4 regions of the Metapseudomonas cellulosilytica genome follow, and region 4 is predicted to be linked to each of the others. Evidence: predicted binding sites of a transcription regulator. Region 4 holds the regulator's gene; each other region holds the start of a gene.

Region 1 (4,913 bases), on a different contig from region 4:
GTGCAACAGACCGACACGACAGCGCCGCAGTTCCGGCAATGCCGCCAGGATTTCCTCGGTGACCAGGTGGAAGCCACGCGGTCTCGGGCGCAAGGTGATCAGGGTCTGCCACCACATCCGCAAATACCTGTCTCGGCTCTTACGGCCGGCATTCTAGCGCGGCCGCTGAAAAAGCAAAGGGCGCCTTGCGGCGCCCTTTCGGCTTTCTTCCCGACCACCCCGCCGGCTTCCGCCGGACGGGGAAATCACCTGGATCAGAGGTTGTAGCCGCGCTCGTTGTGCTGGGCCAGGTCGAGGCCGACGGTCTCTTCCTCTTCGTTGACCCGCAGGCCCATGACCACGTCCAGCACCTTGAGGATCACGAAGGTGACGATGCCGGTGTAGACCACGGTGAAGGCCACGCCTTCGAACTGGGTCAGCAGCTGGGCGCCGATGTCTTCGACGGTGCCGAAGCCACCCAGGGCCGGAGCCGCGAATACGCCGGTCAGCAGGGCGCCGATGATGCCGCCGACGCCATGCACGCCGAAGGCGTCCAGGGAGTCGTCGTAGCCCACCTTGCGCTTGAGGCTGGTGGCGCAGAAGTAGCAGAGCACGCCGGCCACCAGGCCGATGACCAGGGCGCCCATCGGGCCGACGGTACCGGCGGCCGGGGTGATGGCGACCAGGCCGGCGACCACCCCGGAGGCGATACCCAGGGCGCTCGGCTTACCGTGGGTCAGCCACTCGGCGAACATCCAGCCCATGGCCGCGGCGGCAGTGGCGATCTGGGTGACCAGCATGGCCATGCCGGCGGTGCCGTTGGCGGCTACCGCGGAGCCGGCGTTGAAGCCGAACCAGCCGATCCAGAGCATGGCGGCGCCGAGCAGGGTGTAGCCGAGGTTGTGCGGGGCCATCGGGGTGTGCGGGTAGCCCTTGCGCTTGCCCAGCACCAGGCAAGCCACCAGGCCAGCCACACCGGCGTTGATGTGCACGACGGTGCCGCCGGCGAAGTCCAGCACGCCCCAGTCCCACATCAGGCCGCCGTTGCCACTCCACACCATGTGGGCGATCGGGGCATAGACCAGGGTGAACCAGACGCCCATGAAGATCAGCATGGCGGAGAATTTCATGCGTTCGGCGAAGGCGCCGACGATCAGGGCCGGGGTGATGATGGCGAAGGTCATCTGGAAGGTGATGAACACGCTCTCAGGCACCGCATACACCAGGCTGCTGGTGTTCAGGCCGCTGAGGAAAGCCTTGGACAGGCCGCCCACGAAGGAGTTGAAGTTGATCACGCCCTGTTCCATGCCGGTGGTGTCGAAGGTCAGGCTGTAGCCGTAGACCACCCACAGGATGCTGATCAGGCCGGTGATGGCGAAGCACTGCATCATCACCGAAAGCACGTTCTTGGACCGCACCATGCCGCCGTAGAACAGCGCAAGGCCGGGAATCGTCATGAACAGCACCAGTGCAGTGGCGACGATCATCCATGCCGTGTCGCCGCTGTTCAGCACAACCTCGTCGGCGGCCATGGCCAGGCCGGGACAAACGAGGGACAAAAGGGCTCCTAGCCCTGCGATCTTACGCAGAGTCATGTTGTTTTCTCCTGGGGCGTTGGGGTTCGGAGGCTTAGATCGCGTCTGTGCCGGTTTCGCCGGTACGGATACGGATGGCCTGTTCCAGATTGACTACGAAGATCTTCCCGTCACCGATCTTGCCGGTATTGGCAGCCTTGGTGATGGCTTCGATCACGCGATCCAGCTGGTCGTCGGCGATGGCCACGTCGATCTTCACCTTCGGCAGGAAATCGACGACGTACTCGGCGCCACGGTACAGCTCGGTGTGGCCCTTCTGCCGCCCGAAGCCCTTGACCTCGGTGACAGTGATGCCCTGCACGCCGATCTCCGACAACGACTCACGCACGTCGTCGAGCTTGAAAGGCTTGATGATGGCGGTGACTAGCTTCATGAAACTTCTCCCGTGTTTGGTTGACTTGCCCCAGGAAAAACGAACCCGGCTCAAGTCTAAGCGCAGTGTCTGGCTTTGTAACGCGTCGGACCGCCCTGGCTCGGCACTCCAACAAAAAAACCAACCGCTTCTGGCGAAACACTCCCCCGCCTCGCCCGGTGCACCGGAACTGCATCGGTGCATGCGTCGCCCTGCACCAAGCAGAATTCTTGCCAGCTCTGCGGAAAGTGCCTTTTTTCAAGCAGATACTGGCTTAGTGCCGGCCGAACCTCGCTGGATCGCGGCGCATATCGCACCAAAGGGGTGCGCAGCGCCCCATGCCATTGCTCAAAAAGTGTGCACCGCCCATCGCCGGTCCGGGCACGCCCCCCCGTGGTAGACTCCCGCCCATTCACCTACGGAAACCCACCATGCTGCCGCCCAAAGCCCTGCTCGACACCCTCGCTTCCCACGCCTCGCGCCTGTTCAGCGGCGAAAGCCCGCTGCCCCGTGCAGAGGTCGAGGCCCAGTTCAAGGTCCTGCTGCAGAGCGCTTTCGGCAAACTCGACCTGGTCAGCCGTGACGAGTTCGACAGCCAGATGGTGGTACTCGCCCGCACCCGCGCACGCCTGGAAGCCCTGGAGGCCAAGGTCGCGGAACTGGAAGCCAAGCTGAACCCGCCGCCGGCCGAGTGATCCCGGTCCGGCCGGCGGACCGATCAAGGAGTGATCAATGTCCCTGGCCATCGTCCACAGCCGCGCGCAGGTCGGCGTCGAAGCCCCTGCCGTGACCGTCGAAGCGCACCTCGCCAACGGCTTGCCGTCCCTGGCCCTGGTGGGCCTGCCGGAAACCGCGGTGAAAGAGAGCAAGGACCGCGTCCGCAGCGCCATCCAGAACAGCGGCTTCGATTTCCCACCCCGCCGCATCACGCTCAACCTGGCCCCGGCCGACCTGCCGAAGGATGGCGGCCGCTTCGACCTGGCCATCGCCCTCGGCGTGCTCGCCGCCAGCGGCCAGTTGCCGACCGAGCCCCTGGAGCAGGTGGAGTGCCTGGGCGAGCTGGCCCTCTCCGGCACCCTGCGCCCGGTGCAGGGCGTCCTGCCCGCCGCGCTGGCGGCGCGGGCCGCCGGACGCACCCTGGTGGTGCCCAGGGAGAATGCCGAGGAAGCCAGCCTGGCCACCGGCCTGACGGTCCTGGCAGCCGGTCACCTGCTGGAACTGACCGCCCACTTCGCCGGCCACACACCGCTGGCGCCCTACCAGTCCCGGGGCCTGCTGCAGGAACGACCGCCCTACCCCGACCTCGCCGAGGTCCAGGGCCAGGCCGCCGCCAAGCGCGCCCTGTTGGTAGCCGCGGCGGGTTCCCACAACCTGCTTTTTTGCGGGCCCCCTGGGACCGGCAAGACCCTGCTCGCCAGCCGGCTTCCCGGGCTGCTGCCGCCCCTGGAAGACGATGAGGCGCTGGAAGTGGCCGCCATTCACTCAGTGGCCAGCCATGCCCCGTTGCAAGTCTGGCCGCAGCGCCCCTTTCGCCACCCCCACCACAGTGCTTCCGGCGCGGCGCTGGTGGGTGGCGGCAGCCGGCCGAAACCTGGCGAGATCACCCTGGCGCACCAGGGCGTGCTCTTCCTCGATGAACTGCCGGAATTCGACAGGAAAGTGCTGGAGGTGCTGCGCGAACCCCTGGAAAGCGGCGAGATCGTCATCGCCCGCGCCAACGACAAGGTACGCTTCCCCGCCCGCTTCCAGCTGGTGGCGGCAATGAATCCCTGCCCCTGTGGATATCTCGGCGACCCCGGCGGACGCTGCCGCTGCACGCCTGACCAGATCCAGCGCTACCGCGCCAAACTGTCCGGCCCGCTGCTCGACCGCATCGACCTGCACCTGACCGTCGCTCGCGAGGCCACCGCCCTGGCCCCCACCGCCCAGAGCGGCCCTGGCAGCCTCGAAGCCGCCGGTGAGGTAGCCCGCGCGCGCCGGGTGCAGCTCCGGCGCCAGGGCTGCGCCAATGCCTTCCTCGACCTCAACGGCCTGCGTCATCACTGTCGCCTCGCCAAGCCCGACCGCGAGTGGCTGGAGGGCGCCTGCGAGCGCCTCAACCTGTCGCTGCGCGCGGCCCACCGCATCCTCAAGGTCGCCCGTACCCTGGCCGACCTGGAGCAGACCGGCGAGATCGGCCGGGCGCATCTGGCCGAAGCCTTGCAGTACCGTCCGGAGTTCCAGGCCTGAGCAGGACAACTACTACAAAAGCTATCAGCCAGGTAGGGTGGATGTCGCTTTTTACATCCACCAGCGATGTTATGCCGGGCCTCGAATGGTGGACCGGGAAAGCGTGGTCCACCCTACGACTGGATGCGCCAGCGCTGGGTCAGTGCCTAGGTAAGCCCCGCTCGTTGGGCTTTGTGCCTCAGCCCAACCTACCGTTCTGACCCGGATGAAATCCGGGGACAGTCCCGCCGGCGCTCCCGGATTCATCCGGTCTACAAAGACCAGCACTCATACGCCGCCACGCCAAGGGGAAAAATCACAACAAAAACTATCGGAAATTTCCTACTCAAAGGTTGACTCTATCGACTGTGCTAGGATGCTGCGCCTTCCGCCTGTGGCGGCCATCCGATAACAAGGAGAGCTAGCTCGATGGAGGCAAATAAGTCTTCGCAATCCACCCTCAACCCGCCGGTCTTTTTCGGCTCCGCAATACTCATCATCGCCTTGGTGCTCTACAGCACCCTGGCCCGCGACCAGGCCCAGGCCCTGTTCGGCCAGATCCAAGCCTGGATCCTGCTCAACGCCAGCTGGTTCTACGTCCTCAGCGTGGCGCTGATCCTCATCACCGTGGTCTTCCTGGCGGTCAGCCGTTTCGGCGATATCAAGCTCGGCCCCGACCATAGCGAGCCCGACTACACCCACGGCACCTGGTTCGCCATGCTGTTCGCCGCCGGCATGGGCATCGGCCTGATGTTCTTCGGTGTCGCCGAACCCCTGAT
Region 2 (4,913 bases), on a different contig from region 4:
TGGGCACGGTGGAGGGCCTGACCATCCGTACCGTGCGCCTGCGCGACCTGGACGGCGTGGTGCACACCATCCCCTTCAGCGAGATCAAGAGCATCAAGAACTACTCGCGGCAGTTCGGCTACGCCATGTTCCGCTGGCCGGTGCCGGCGAGCATGCCGATCGACGACGCGCTGGCGCTGGTCCAGGAGGTGGCGAAGGAGTTGCGCAGCGATCCCTCCGTCTACCGTAGCCTGTGGTCACCCCTGGAAATGCAGGGTGTGGAGAGCTTCGACAATGGCCAGGCGATCCTGCGCTTCCGCTTCAAGACCGCGCCGATCAAACAGTGGGAAGTGCAGCGGGCGTTCAACCTGCGCCTGCGCCGGCGCCTCGACAAGTCCGGCATGGAGCTGGCCATGCCGCGCCTGAACGTGCAGCTGACCCGGGCGCGCACCTCCAGGTCCGAACCGCCGGAAGAGCAGGGCGTGCCGGCGGATGGGGGGATCTGACTGGGTCGCATTTCCCTTGTGGGGGCGAATTCATTCGCCAAGCAGACCGCAGGTCTGCCCGGGCGCCGCGGGGGGCTGCTGCGCAGCCCTTGGCGAATGAATTCGCCCCTACAGACGATGCCATTTCCCCCTTTCGGAAATAAAAAAGGCCTCCCGAGGGAGGCCTTAATGTTGACGCTGTTTATAGGTATTCGTGGATCAGACGCTGTAGTACAGGTCGTATTCCAGCGGGTGCACGAAGGTGCGCACCTTGATTTCTTCTTCGCTCTTCAGCTCGATGTAGGCATCGATGAAGTCGTCGCTGAACACGCCGCCCTTGGTCAGGAACGCGCGGCCCTTGTCCAGTTCTTCCAGCGCCTCTTTCAGGCTGCCGCAAACCTGCGGGATTTCCTTGGCCTCTTCCGGCGGCAGGTCATACAGGTTCTTGTCGGCGGCATCGCCAGGATGGATTTTGTTCTGGATACCATCCAGACCGGCCATCAGCAGGGCGGCGAAGCACAGGTAGGGGTTGGCAGCCGGGTCCGGGAAGCGCGCTTCAATACGGCGGGCTTTCGGGCTGTTCACGTACGGGATACGGATCGAGGCGGAACGGTTGCGGGCGGAGTAGGCCAGCATTACCGGGGCTTCGAAGCCGGGAACCAGACGCTTGTAGGAGTTGGTGGCCGGGTTGGTGAAGCCGTTCAGGGCCTTACCGTGCTTGATGATGCCGCCGATGAAGTACAGGGCGGTATCGGACAGACCGGCATAGCCTTCGCCAGCGAAGGTGTTCTTGCCATCCTTGGAGATGGACATGTGAACGTGCATGCCCGAGCCGTTGTCGCCGTACAGGGGCTTCGGCATGAAGGTCACGGTCTTGCCGTAGGCGTCGGCAACGTTGTGCACGCAGTACTTCAGGGTCTGAACTTCGTCAGCCTTGGCGACCAGGGTGTTGAAGCGCACACCGATCTCGTTCTGGCCGGCGGTAGCCACTTCGTGGTGGTGAACTTCCACGACCAGGCCCATTTCTTCCAGGGCGTTGCACATGGCGGTACGGATTTCGTGGTCGTGGTCGACCGGCGGTACCGGGAAGTAGCCGCCCTTCACGCCCGGACGGTGGCCCTTGTTGCCGCCTTCGATGTCGGCGTCGGTGTTCCAGGAAGCCTGCTCGGAGAAGATCTTGAACATGGAGCCGGAGATGTCGGACTTGAACTTCACTTCGTCGAAGATGAAGAATTCCGGCTCCGGGCCGACGAATACGGTGTCACCGATACCGGTGGTCTTCAGGTATTCCTCGGCGCGCTTGGCGATGGCGCGCGGGTCGCGGTCGTAGCCTTGCATGGTGCTCGGCTCGATGATGTCGCAAACCAGGATCAGGGTCGGCTCTTCGGTGAACGGGTCCAGCACGGCGGTGCTGTCGTCCGGCAGCAGGATCATGTCGGAGGCTTCAATGCCTTTCCAACCTTCGATGGAGGAACCGTCGAACATCTTGCCGTGTTCGAAGAAATCGTCATCGGCGTCACGGGCCGGCATGGTCACGTGCTGCTGCTTGCCTTTGGTATCGGTGAAGCGCAGATCAATCCACTTCACGTCGTGTTCTTTAATCAGTTGAAGCGACTTCGACATGTTGTCCTCCAGGTGGATGGGGGCAGGGAACCTTGCCTCCCAAAAATTCGGGGTTCAGCCGGAGCGGGATAGTCCGCCAGGGCAACCTGCCTCACAAGGGAGCAAATTGCGTGCCAGTGCCCCGGAATGGGCTGAGGGCCCAAAACTCGCGCCTGGCGGGGGCTTGGCTCCAATTGTGAGCAGTTTTGCGCACCGTTTTCGTGCCGGTCGTGGTGCGCGTGATCCATTTTGGTGCACTGCAAGCTTTGCTGAATGATTTTGGTCAAAGCTTGAACAATTTCCGCTATAATCCGCGCCCCTCTTTTTCGGTCGCCGGCGCAAGCGCTGTTTTCATGAAACTCATTGTCAAAGTCTTTCCGGAAATCACCATCAAGAGCCGGCCGGTGCGCAAGCATTTCATCCGTCAGCTCTCGAAGAACATCCGCGCGGTCCTCAAGGACCTCGACCCGGAGCTCGAGGTGACCGGCGTCTGGGACAACCTCGAGGTCGAGACCCGGCAGACCGAGCCGAAGCTTTTGCGCGAGATGATCGAGCGCCTGACCTGCACGCCCGGCATCACCCACTTCCTCGAGGTGCACGAGTACCCCCTGGGCGACTTCGACGATGTGCTGGAAAAGTGCAAGCTGCACTTCGCCGACCAGATCCCCGGCAAAATCTTCGCCGTGCGTTGCAAGCGCGCCGGCAAGCACAGCTTCACCTCGATGGAGCTGGAGCGCCATGTCGGCAGCCGCCTGCGCCAGGAGTGCAACGCGGCCGGCATTTCCCTGAACAAGCCGGAAGTCCTGGTGCGCATGGAAGTGCGCGACCAGCGCCTGTTCGTCATCCACCACCAGCACGACGGCATCGGCGGCTACCCGCTGGGTTCCCTGGAGCAGACCCTGGTGCTGATGTCCGGCGGCTTCGACTCCACTGTCGCCGCCTACCAGATGATGCGCCGTGGCCTGATGACCCACTTCTGCTTCTTCAACCTCGGTGGCCGTGCACACGAATTGGGCGTGATGGAAGTGGCCCACTACCTCTGGGAGAAGTTCGGCCGTTCCCAGCGCGTGCTGTTCATCAGCGTGCCCTTCGAGGAAGTGGTCGGCGAAATCCTCAGCAAGGTCGACAACAGCCAGATGGGCGTGGTGCTCAAGCGCATGATGCTGCGCGCCTCCACCCGCATGGCGCGCAAACTGACCCTGGATGCCCTGGTCACCGGCGAGGCGATCTCCCAGGTCTCCAGCCAGACCCTGCCCAACCTCTCGGTGATCGACTCGGCCACCGACATGCTGGTGCTGCGTCCGCTGATCGCCAGCCACAAGCAGGACATCATCGACACCGCGATGAAGATCGGCACCGCCGAGTTCGCCAAGCACATGCCCGAGTACTGCGGCGTGATCTCGGTGAACCCGACCACCCGCGCCAAGCTCGGCCGCATCGAGCATGAGGAAGAGCAGTTCGACATGGACATCCTCGAGCGCGCCCTGGAGCGCGCGCGCCTGGTGCCCATCGACCGGGTGATCGACGAGCTGGGCCAGGATGTGGCCGTGGAAGAAGTACGTGAAGCCCTGCCGGGACAGATCGTCCTCGACATCCGCCACCCCGACGCCCAGGAAGATGAACCCCTGGAGCTGCCCGGCATCGAAGTCCAGGCCCTGCCTTTCTATGCGGTCAACAACCGCTTCAAGGAACTGGACGCCAACCGTCAGTACCTCCTGTATTGCGACAAGGGCGTGATGAGCCGTCTGCATGCCCATCACCTGCTCAGCGAGGGGCATGCCAATGTGCGCGTTTATCGTCCGGCTTAAACAGCCCGGGCTGTATGGCGGCAGCATCCGCCATCGCCCTCCCGACCATCGGGCCGCTTGATACGTACTTCATTCATATGCGCGACCTAGACTGCGCGGCACACCGAATCCTCTGATCGAGATACAAACGTGATCGAAAAACTCCGCAATATCGCCATCATCGCCCACGTCGACCATGGCAAGACCACCCTGGTGGACAAGCTCCTGAAGCTGTCCGGCACCCTCGACCGCAAAGAAGCGGAAAGCGAGCGCGTGATGGACTCCAACGAGCAGGAAAAAGAGCGCGGCATCACCATCCTGGCGAAGAACACCGCCATCAAGTGGAACGGCTACAACATCAACATCGTCGACACCCCCGGCCACGCCGACTTCGGCGGTGAGGTGGAGCGCGTGATGTCCATGGTCGACTCCGTGCTGCTGGTGGTCGACGCCCAGGACGGCCCCATGCCGCAGACCCGCTTCGTGACCCAGAAGGCCTTCAAGGCCGGCCTGCGTCCGATTGTGGTGGTGAACAAGATCGACCGTCCGGGCGCGCGTCCTGACTGGGTCATCGACCAGATCTTCGACCTGTTCGACAACCTCGGCGCCACCGATGAGCAGCTCGACTTCCCGATCGTCTACGCCAGCGCCCTGAACGGCATCGCCGGCCTCGACCACGAGAAGATGGACGACAACATGGACGCCCTGTTCCAGGCCATCATCGACCACGTACCGGTACCGGACGTCGACGTCGACGGCCCGTTCCAGATGCAGATTTCCCAGCTGGACTACAACAGCTTCCTCGGCGTGATCGGCATCGGCCGTATCGCCCGTGGCCGCGTCAAGTCCAACACCCAGGTGGTCGCCGTGAGCGACGACGGTACCCGCCGCAACGGCCGTATCCTCAAGATCATGGGCCACTCCGGCCTGCAGCGCGTGGAAGTGGCCGAAGCCGAAGCCGGCGACATCGTCTGCGTATCCGGCATGGAAGAGCTGTTCATCTCCGACACCCTGTGCGACCCGCAGAACGTCGAAGCCCGTCCGCCGCTGACCGTCGACC
Region 3 (4,913 bases), 160 kb from region 4:
CCCACTTGGAAGAACTGGCGGCCCCGGCACAAGGCGCCCAGGAGCAGGCCACGCTGACGTCCTGGCCTTACAACCACCATAACCATCGGCTTTAGGTTGTCCGGTCTGCGGCTCGTTGGTCGTGGCCGTGTGGCGCTGCTGAGCCTCTGATTCCCGCCTTGCCGAGCCGCGGGGCGTTGCCATGCGCCCCGGGTGAGGCTATGGTGCCGCCGTCCTGGCAAATTCCAGGACCGGGCGTCGCGGCCCGAAATGCAAAAGGCGCACAAGCGCCGACCATCCGATTGCTGGCGCTTTTTTGTGTCGGCAACGTCGTGTCATGGCGGCTGTGCGCGGGAGACCGAAAGGTCTGCCGGGTTCCTTTTGCCCCGGTCCGCGAACCCGTGCACAGCTGCCACCCCAATCGTTTCGCGGCGATTCGCGGCAGTTCCCAAGCAAAAGGAGCTTCGACTATGCACACCCGCACATCAGCAAGGAATGCACACCCCTGGGTAGCGACTATCGCCAAGGGTCAGAGAGTCGCAGGAGGTGGGCTATGAACAGCTTCGCCCGCATTGCCGACCACCAAGGCGACCGCATCATGACCGCCGGCTACGCCCTCGGCACCATAGCCGACTTGCTGGGCTGCGACGGCCTCGAACACCACCTGAGCGACCGGGACCTGAAAGGCCTGCACCACGCTATCAAGGCCATCTCGGAACTGATGAAGTGCTCGGCGATGGAGCTGTATAGCGTTGCCGACAAAATTGACAGGCAAGACTGAAAGGCGCATCGCCGAGGCACCAAGCCATGGCCCGCCCCACGAAAAACAAAAAGCCCCGCTGATGCGGGGCTTTCTGTCTGGATCATGGTGCCGGTAAGAGGAATCGAACCCCCGACCTTCTCATTACGAATGAGCTGCTCTACCGACTGAGCTACACCGGCGCGGCGCTCAAGATAAACGCTGCGGGCGCAGTTGAAAAGCGCCCAAATGTGAAAAACGTCGACTTGGGATTCAGCGCAAACGGATGGCCATTCACTGCGGCCAACAGGCAGGCATAGAAACGCGAAAGCCCCGCCGCGAGGGACAGGGCTTTCGAGACAATCTGGTGATGGGTTTCGCTTCGCTCACCCCATCCTACACGCTTAGTCTTTACAAACCTTAGCAGCCAAACAGGTGCCGGACTGAGTCCACGTTACTTGCGTTGCACCAGCCGCCAATGACGGAGTATTGATGTAGGTGTAGCCGCCCGCAGGAGCCCCAGCTGTGGCAGTAACAGCTGCAGTGGTTCCCGTAATAGCTAGAGCGGTAGTCGCTTCTTTAGAGTTCACAAGCGTAGTAATGCCGACTTCTGCGATGGTGTCACAGGCAGTTGCATCGCCTGCGTTTTCGGTCAGACACACGGAAATAGCAGTTTCAGCAGAGGCTGCAGCTGACACAATGTCTTGAAACTTAGATTTAGTCACATAGTCCTGATATGCCGGAATCGCGACAGCAGCCAAAATACCGATAATCGCAACCACAATCATCAATTCGATCAAGGTAAAGCCTTTTTGCACCTTCATGGAGTTCTCCTAAAGTAAAAATAAAGGTCTAGCGACCTGGTTTAAGCCTAAGCAGATAGCATGCCAAATCTATCAAGCACACTACTCATGCACCTCCAGCCTGACCAGACCACAGAGCTCCATCCAGAATCAGCAATTAGTGACATTTTTTGGCTCTATCTTGCTTCACGCAAGATAGAGCCCATCCACGCAAACGCAGGACAAATCAACCGCACGGTGGCTAATCCTCCGCATCTCCCCCTCTCCACAAAGCATAACGCCCCGCAGAGGCGGGGCGTTATGGGAAGAGGTATCAGCGGCGACGAGACAGTATCGCGGTGAACGGTGGCAGCCCCTTTGGGAACCCAACCCTACGGTCCGTCATACGATCATTTCCGAGCGACCCGGATTTAACTTATTGCTTACAAACCTTAGCAGCCAAACAGGTGCCGCTCTGAGTCCACACTACCTGGGTTGCACCAGCCGCCAAAGACGGAGTATTGATGTAGGTGTAGCCGCCCGCAGGAGCTCCAGCTGTGGCAGTAACAGCTGCAGTGGTTCCCGTAACAGCTAGAGCGGTAGTCGCTTCTTTAGAGTTCACAAGCGTAGTAATGCCGAGTTCTGCGATGGTGTCACAGGCAGTTGCATCGCCTGCGTTTTCAGTCAGACACACGGAAATAGCAGTCTCAACAGAGGCTGCAGCAGACACAATGTCTTGAAACTTAGACTTAGTCACATAGTCCTGATATGCCGGAATCGCGACAGCAGCCAAAATACCGATAATCGCAACCACGATCATCAATTCGATAAGGGTGAAACCTTTTTGAGCCTTCATTTTTTTCTCCATCTGCTGAGGGTCAAACAACCTGACAACGCCATCAGTGCACAGTACGTGCCACATGCAGCACCCGTCGAAAGGGCAGCCAAAAACGGCGTACCGGGGCCGTTCCTATAGCGAGCAGGAGTAACTGAAAGCACCATAAACCGCAAATACTGTCCTTTTTTGTCACCCTCGGCTCAGGCATTTGGCTGCCAAGATCATCTACGTTATAAGGCAGAGTCAAACTCACAGACCGACGCCTGCCATGACAGAGACTGCCCCCACCCTTTCAGGCCTCGCCAAACAGCTTGTCCTGACCAACCTGCTGGACGAGCGGAGCGCCCTTCAGGCCCACACCCAGGCGCAGCGCAACAAGATCCCGCTGATCACTTACCTGGTGCAGAACAAGCTGGTGAAAAGCCGCGATCTGGCGGAAATGGCAGCAGAGCAGTTCGGTGTCGCCTTTCTCGATCTTTCCGGCGTCGACAGCGAATCCCAGCCCAAGGATCTGGTCAGCGAAAAGCTGATTCGCCAACACCGCGCGCTGCCCCTCTGGCGACGTGGCAACAAGCTATTTGTAGGCATTTCCGACCCCACCAATCACCAGGCGGTCACCGATATCCAGTTCAGTACTGGGCTGAATACCGAGGCCATCCTGGTCGAGGATGACAAGCTAGGCGACGCCATCGAGAAGTTCTTCGACTCCGCCACCAGCGGCATGGAGGACCTTGGGGATGTCGACTTGGATGGCGTTGACGTCGAAGCGGTCGATGATGACAAGAAGGACAACCCTGGCGGCGTGGATGCCGATGACGCTCCGGTAGTGCGCTTCGTCAACAAGATGCTGCTGGATGCCATTCGCGGCGGCTCTTCAGACCTGCACTTTGAGCCGTATGAGCGCTCCTACCGGGTGCGTTTCCGTACCGACGGCATGCTGCATGAGGTGGCCAAGCCCCCAATCCAGTTGGCCAGCCGTATTGCCGCCCGCCTGAAGGTGATGGCTGCGCTGGATATTTCCGAACGGCGCAAGCCCCAGGATGGCCGGATCAAGATGAAGATCTCCAAGGCCAAGTCCATCGACTTTCGCGTCAATACCCTGCCCACCCTCTGGGGCGAGAAGATCGTGATGCGGATCCTCGATCCCACCAGCGCCCAGATGGGCATCGATGCCCTGGGCTACGAGGAAGAACAGAAGGAACTCTATCTCGCCGCCCTGAAGCAGCCCCAGGGCATGATCCTGGTGACCGGCCCCACTGGATCCGGCAAGACTGTATCCCTCTATACCGGCATCAATATCCTCAATACTGTGGATATCAATATCTCCACGGCAGAAGATCCGGTGGAGATCAACCTGGAAGGGGTGAACCAGGTTAACGTCAATCCCAGACAGGGCATGGATTTCGCCCAGGCCTTGCGCGCCTTCCTGCGCCAGGACCCGGATGTGATCATGGTGGGTGAGATCCGCGATCTGGAAACCGCCGAGATCGCCATCAAGGCGGCCCAGACCGGCCATATGGTGCTGTCCACCCTGCACACCAACAGCGCCGCGGAGACCCTGACCCGCATGCGCAATATGGGTGTGCCGGCTTTCAATATCGCCACCTCGGTGAACCTGATCATCGCCCAACGCCTGGCACGCAAATTGTGTATCCATTGCAAGAAGGAACTGGAGATCCCCCGGGAAACCCTGCTCAAGGAGGGTTTCCCGGAGTCCAGCATCGGCAGCTTCAAGCTCTATGGCCCAGTGGGCTGCGACAACTGCAACCAGGGCTACAAGGGCCGAGTTGGTATTTATGAAGTGGTTAAAGTCACGCCGGCTATGCAGCAGCTTATTATGGAGGAGGCCAACTCCATCCAGATCGCCCGGCAGGCGCGCCAGGATGGCTACAACGATTTGCGAACCTCGGGCTTGGTGAAGGCCATGACCGGCATTACCAGCCTCGAGGAAGTCAACCGCGTGACCAAGGATTAATCCATGGCGGCAAAAGCGCTGAAAAACAGTACCTTCGCCTGGGAAGGCACAGACAAGAAAGGATCCAAGGTCAGGGGCGAGATCTCGGGGCAGAACCCGGCCCTGGTCAAGGCCCAGTTGCGCAAGCAGGGCATCAACCCGACCAAGGTACGCAAGAAGTCGGCGCCCCTGTTGAGCGCAGGGCAGACGATCAAGCCACTGGATATCGCTCTCTTCACCCGCCAGATGGCCACCATGATGAAGGCCGGCGTTCCTTTGATGCAGTCCTTCGACATCATCGGCGAGGGTTTCGAGAAGCCCGCCATGCGCAAGCTGGTGGATGAGGTGAAGCAGGAGGTGTCCGCCGGCAACAGCCTAGCCAACTCCCTGCGCAAGAAGCCTGAATATTTCGACGAGCTCTACTGCAACCTGGTGGACTCGGGCGAGCAGGCTGGTGCCCTGGAAACCTTGCTGGATCGTATTGCCACCTACAAGGAGAAGACCGAGGCACTGAAGGCCAAAATCAAGAAGGCCATGAACTACCCCATTGCCGTAGTATTAGTTGCCATCATCGTTTCGGCCATTTTGCTGATCAAGGTAGTGCCTCAATTCCAGTCGGTG
Region 4 (4,913 bases):
CCGGTGCTGTTCGCCGCCGAGCTGGCCACGGGCCTGTTCGGCAGTTTCCTCGGGGCCATTTCCGGTGGCAACCTCTACCGCAAGTCCTCCTTCCTGGAAGGCGCCCTGGGCCAGCGGTTGTTCCCCGAATGGGTCACCATCGACGAGCGTCCGCACATTCCCCGCGCCATGGCCAGCGCGGCCTTCGACAACGACGGCCTGGCCACTTACGCAAAACCTTTCGTGGAGAAGGGGGAGCTGGTGTCCTACGTCCTCGGCACCTACTCCGGCCGCAAGCTGGGTTTGCCCAGTACGGCCAACGCCGGCGGCGTGCACAACCTCTTCGTCACCCACGGCCTGGAAGACCAGGCGGCACTGCTGCGGCGCATGGGGCGCGGCCTGCTGGTGACCGAGCTGATGGGGCAGGGGCTGAACATGGTCACGGGTGACTACTCCCGTGGCGCCGCGGGTTACTGGGTGGAGAACGGCGAGATTCAGTTCCCGGTGCAGGAAGTGACCATCGCTGGCAACCTCAAGGACATGTTCCGGCAGATTGTCGCCATCGGCAGCGATCTGGAACTGCGTGGCAACATCCGAACCGGTTCGGTGCTGATCGAGCGGATGACGGTCGCCGGAAGTTGAGTGACATTTGGCCACCTGCGAAAACGCGCCCTGATGGGCGCGTTTTTCATTTTGCTGGCAGCGGGCGAGAGGTCATTCGCCTTCGTCGAACTTGTTGTTGATCAGTTCGATCAGCGCATTGAGGGCGTCGTCATCCTGCTCGCCCTCGGTGTGCAGGTGGATGGGCGTGCCTTTGCCCGCAGCCAGCATCATCACCGCCATGATGCTCTTGCCGTCCACCAGACTTTCCGGGGAGCGGCCAACGCGGATCTGGCACGGATAGCGCCCGGCCACGCCGACGAACTTCGCAGCTGCACGGGCATGCAGGCCAAGCTTGTTGATGATGGTGATCTCGCAGGCTGGCATCGCGGTTCCAATCCTTCTAGCTGAGGTCGCGGTGGCGAACCTGGACGTTCTTCAAACTGGGTTTCAGTGCGGCTCCCAGGCGCTCGGCGATATAGACCGAGCGGTGATGGCCGCCGGTGCAGCCGATAGCGATGGTAACGTACGCCCGATTGCTTGCGGCAAAGCGCGGCAGCCACTTGTTCAGGTAGCTGAGGATATCCTGGTACATCTCCTCGACGTCGGGTTGCGCGGCCAGGTAATCGGCGACCGCTTGCTCCAGGCCCGAATGGTCGCGCAGTTCCGGCTTCCAGTAAGGGTTGGGCAGGCAGCGCACGTCGAACACCAGGTCGGCATCCACCGGCATCCCGCGCTTGAAACCGAAAGACTCGACCAGGAAGGCCGTGCCGGGCTCCGGCTGGTTCAGCAGGCGCAGCTTGATACTGTCGCGCAGCTGATACAGGTTGAGATGCGTGGTGTCGATCTTCAGGTCGGCGAGATCGGCGATCGGCGCCAGCAACGCTTCTTCGTCCTTGATGGCTTCGGCGAGGGAGCGGTTGTCGTTGGTCAGCGGGTGGCGTCGACGCGTCTCTGAGAAGCGCTTGAGCAGGGTGTCGTGATCGGCGTCGAGGTAGAGCACGTCGCACTTGATATGGCGGCTGCGAGCTTCTGCCAGCAGTTCAGGAAAGCGTTGCAGCTGGCTCGGCAGGTTGCGCGCGTCGATCGACACGGCGACCTTGGGCTCCATCAGCTCCGTGTGCAGGAGGGCGCGCTCGGCCAGTTCTGGCAGCAGGCCGGCGGGCAGGTTGTCGATACAGTAGAAGCCGTGGTCCTCAAGAACGTTGAGGGCGGTACTCTTGCCCGACCCGGAACGGCCGCTGACGATAATCAGGCGCATGGCGAGGCCCTAGTGTCCGCTCTGAACGTCCACGACTACCTGGTACAGGCTGGTACTGTCCGGAGCCTGCCGCAGGCGCTCACGCACGTCGCTGCGGTCGAGCATGCTGGCGATCTGGCGGAGCAGTTCAAGGTGCTCGTCGGTGGCGGCTTCCGGGACCAGCAGAACGAGCAGCAGGTCCACGGGCGCGCCATCGATGGCGTCGAAATCGATAGGGGCGTCGAGGCGGAGCACGGCGCTGATAGGCGCCGTGCAACCGGTTAGACGACAGTGGGGAATGGCGATGCCGTTGCCGAAACCGGTGGACCCGAGCTTTTCCCGGGAAACCAGGCTCTCGAAGATATCCTGGTTATCAAGGTCGGGAAGGTCGCGGGCGACCAGCTTGGCGATCTGTTCCAGAACACGTTTCTTGCTGCCTCCCGGCACGTTCACCAGGGAACGGCCGGGGGTCAGGATTTGCTCGAGTCGAATCATAGGGGAGGGGTCAGCGGGCGGTAGCACCCTGCTGGCGGTTAAGCTGCTTTTCCTTGTGCTTGATCAACTGGCGATCGAGCTTGTCGGTGAGCAGGTCGATGGCCGCGTACATGTCTTCATGTTCCGCGTTGGCAACGACTTCGCCGCCGGCGATGTGCAAAGTGGCTTCGATTTTCTGTTTGAGTTTTTCGACGTTCATTATCACCTGCACGTTGGTGATTCGGTCGAAGTGGCGCTCCAGACGGTCGAACTTCTCGACAACGTAGTTGCGCAGGGCGTCGGTCACATCCAGTTGATGTCCACTGATGTTGACTTGCATACCGCTTTCTCCTTATTGCCCGTGTAGAAGAGACAGGCTAACGGGCCTGCCACCGGAACACTTTGGCGTGGGTCAATTTCCGCGTCACATCAGTCGCTTCCGTTCGCTGGAAGGCGCTATCCCAAGGGACTCGCGGTACTTGGCTACTGTGCGACGGGCCACTTGAATGCCCTGTGCCTCCAGTAAACCAGCGATCTTGCTGTCACTCAACGGCTTTTTCGGATTTTCCGCTGCGACCAGTTTCTTGATGATGGCGCGGATCGCGGTAGACGAGCATTCGCCGCCTTCCGAGGTGCTGACGTGGCTGGAGAAGAAGTACTTCAGCTCGTAGATGCCGCGGGGGGTGTGCATGTATTTCTGCGTGGTCACACGCGAGATGGTGGACTCGTGCATGCCCACGGCTTCGGCGATGTCGTGCAGCACCAGGGGCTTCATCGCCTCGTCGCCGTATTCCAGGAAGCCGCGCTGGTGCTCGACGATCTGGGTGGCGACTTTCATCAGGGTTTCATTGCGGCTTTGCAGGCTCTTGATGAACCAGCGCGCTTCCTGGAGCTGGTTGCGCATGAAGGTATTGTCGGCGCTGGAGTCGGCGCGGCGGACGAACCCGGCATAGTGCGGATTGACCCGCAGGCGCGGCACAGCCTCCTGGTTCAGCTCCACCAGCCAGCGTTCATTGTGCTTGCGCACTATGACGTCCGGCACCACGTACTCGGGCTCGCTGGCTTCGATCTGCGAGCCGGGGCGCGGGTTGAGCGCCTGAATCAGTTCGATGATCTGGCGCAGTTCGTCTTCCTTCACCTTCATGCGCCGCATCAGCTGGCTGTAGTCGCGGCTGCCGAGCAGGTCGAGGTAGTCGCCAGCCAGGCGCTGGGCCTCGCTCAGCCAGGGGGTGTTCGGCGGCAGCTGGCGAAGTTGCAGGACGAGGCATTCGCGCAGGTCGCGGGCGCCGACGCCGGCGGGCTCGAATTGCTGAATGCGATGCAGCACCACCTCGACTTCATCCAGCTCGATGCCGAGCTCAGGGTCGAAGGATTCGGTGATCTCGGCGAGGGACTCCTCGAGGTAGCCGTCGTTGTTGATGCAGTCGACCAGGGTGACCGCGATCAGCCGGTCGGTATCGGACATGGGCGCCAGGTTGAGCTGCCAGAGCAGGTGACTCTGCAGGCTTTCGCCCACCGAAGTGCGCGAGGTGAAGTCCCACTCGTCGTCATCGTTGCTCGGCAGGCTGCTGGCGCTGGTCTGGTAGACGTCTTCCCAGGCCGTGTCGACGGGCAGCTCGCTGGGGATGCGTTCATGCCATTCGCCATCTTCGAGGGCTTCGGCATTGGTCGCGACACTGGACTCCTGGAAGCTCGCTTCCTGGCTGCCGGAGTTGGGCATCTGGTCGCCTTCGGCCATGGGGTCGGAGGTGTCGAAGTCGTCTCCATCCTCCTGCCGTTCCAGCATGGGATTGGATTCCAGCGCCTCCTGGATCTCCTGCTGGAGGTCCAGGGTGGAGAGTTGGAGTAGGCGGATGGCCTGTTGCAGCTGCGGGGTCATCGTCAGCTGCTGGCCCATCTTGAGGACTAGCGATGGTTTCATGGCAGAGGGCTTAGCACCTTATTCGCCGGCGCTCGCGCGCCATCCACTACAGGGCGCGTTGAGCGCCACCAGAAGCAAATTATATGCCTGACCTTGAAGGATTTTCCTAGTTATCGCAAGTCGTCCAGCAGGCCAATTCGCCTGCGGTTACAGGCGGAACTCGTGGCCCAGGTAGACGTCCTTCACCAGCTGGTTGGCCAGGATGGCTTGCGCATCACCTTCGGCGATCAGTTGGCCTTCACTGACAATGTAGGCGGTCTCGCAGATATCCAGGGTTTCGCGGACGTTGTGGTCGGTGATCAGCACGCCGATGCCCTTCGCCTTGAGGTGGTGGATGATCTGCTTGATGTCGCCCACGGAGATCGGGTCCACGCCGGCGAAGGGTTCGTCCAGCAGGATGAACTTGGGGGCAGTGGCCAGCGCGCGGGCGATTTCCACGCGGCGGCGCTCGCCGCCCGACAGGCTCATGCCGAGGCTGTCGCGGATGTGGCTGATGTGGAATTCCTGCAGCAGGCTTTCCAGCTCCTTGCGGCGTCCGGCGCGGTCGAGGTCCTTGCGGGTCTCGAGAATCGCCATGATGTTGTCCGCCACGCTGAGCTTGCGGAAGATCGAGGCTTCCTGCGGCAGATAGCCGATGCCGGCGCGGGCGCGGCCGTGCATGGGCTGGTGGGTAACATCCTGCTGGTCGATCAGGACGCG

The links. Region 4 encodes sigma-54, which starts transcription at its own class of promoters, with help from an activator protein. Its sites were predicted from a motif close to ANTGGCATNNANNTTGCTNT; they were not measured.
Region 1: a site for sigma-54 is predicted at 2,145-2,164, ahead of glnK (P-II family nitrogen regulator). Genes of this name have one in related genera too.
Region 2: a site for sigma-54 is predicted at 2,186-2,205, ahead of glnA (glutamate--ammonia ligase). Genes of this name have one in related genera too.
Region 3: a site for sigma-54 is predicted at 1,591-1,610, ahead of ACFW0H_RS15130 (pilin). Genes of this name have one in related genera too.

What each region holds. Positions count from the first base shown of each region.
Region 1 covers NZ_JBHZGN010000015.1:102,563-107,475, reverse strand. The annotation lists gene ACFW0H_RS19305 (secondary thiamine-phosphate synthase enzyme YjbQ) at 1-117, opposite strand, end outside; gene ACFW0H_RS19300 (ammonium transporter) at 255-1,574, opposite strand; gene glnK (P-II family nitrogen regulator) at 1,609-1,947, opposite strand; gene ACFW0H_RS19290 (accessory factor UbiK family protein) at 2,358-2,621, shown strand; gene ACFW0H_RS19285 (YifB family Mg chelatase-like AAA ATPase) at 2,659-4,155, shown strand; gene betT (choline BCCT transporter BetT) at 4,564-4,913, shown strand, end outside.
Region 2 covers NZ_JBHZGN010000041.1:15,526-20,438, forward strand. The annotation lists gene ACFW0H_RS29030 (mechanosensitive ion channel family protein) at 1-485, shown strand, start outside; gene glnA (glutamate--ammonia ligase) at 684-2,087, opposite strand; gene thiI (tRNA uracil 4-sulfurtransferase ThiI) at 2,420-3,874, shown strand; gene typA (translational GTPase TypA) at 4,004-4,913, shown strand, end outside.
Region 3 covers NZ_JBHZGN010000010.1:210,546-215,458, forward strand. The annotation lists gene ACFW0H_RS15115 (universal stress protein) at 1-95, shown strand, start outside; gene ACFW0H_RS15120 (hypothetical protein) at 533-760, shown strand; tRNA gene ACFW0H_RS15125 (tRNA-Thr) at 846-921, opposite strand; gene ACFW0H_RS15130 (pilin) at 1,123-1,542, opposite strand; gene ACFW0H_RS15135 (pilin) at 1,937-2,356, opposite strand; gene pilB (type IV-A pilus assembly ATPase PilB) at 2,607-4,313, shown strand; gene ACFW0H_RS15145 (type II secretion system F family protein) at 4,317-4,913, shown strand, end outside.
Region 4 covers NZ_JBHZGN010000010.1:53,052-57,964, reverse strand. The annotation lists gene pmbA (metalloprotease PmbA) at 1-621, shown strand, start outside; gene ACFW0H_RS14420 (HPr family phosphocarrier protein) at 694-966, opposite strand; gene rapZ (RNase adapter RapZ) at 983-1,840, opposite strand; gene ptsN (PTS IIA-like nitrogen regulatory protein PtsN) at 1,850-2,314, opposite strand; gene hpf (ribosome hibernation-promoting factor, HPF/YfiA family) at 2,325-2,633, opposite strand; gene ACFW0H_RS14400 (RNA polymerase factor sigma-54) at 2,718-4,214, opposite strand; gene lptB (LPS export ABC transporter ATP-binding protein) at 4,362-4,913, opposite strand, start outside.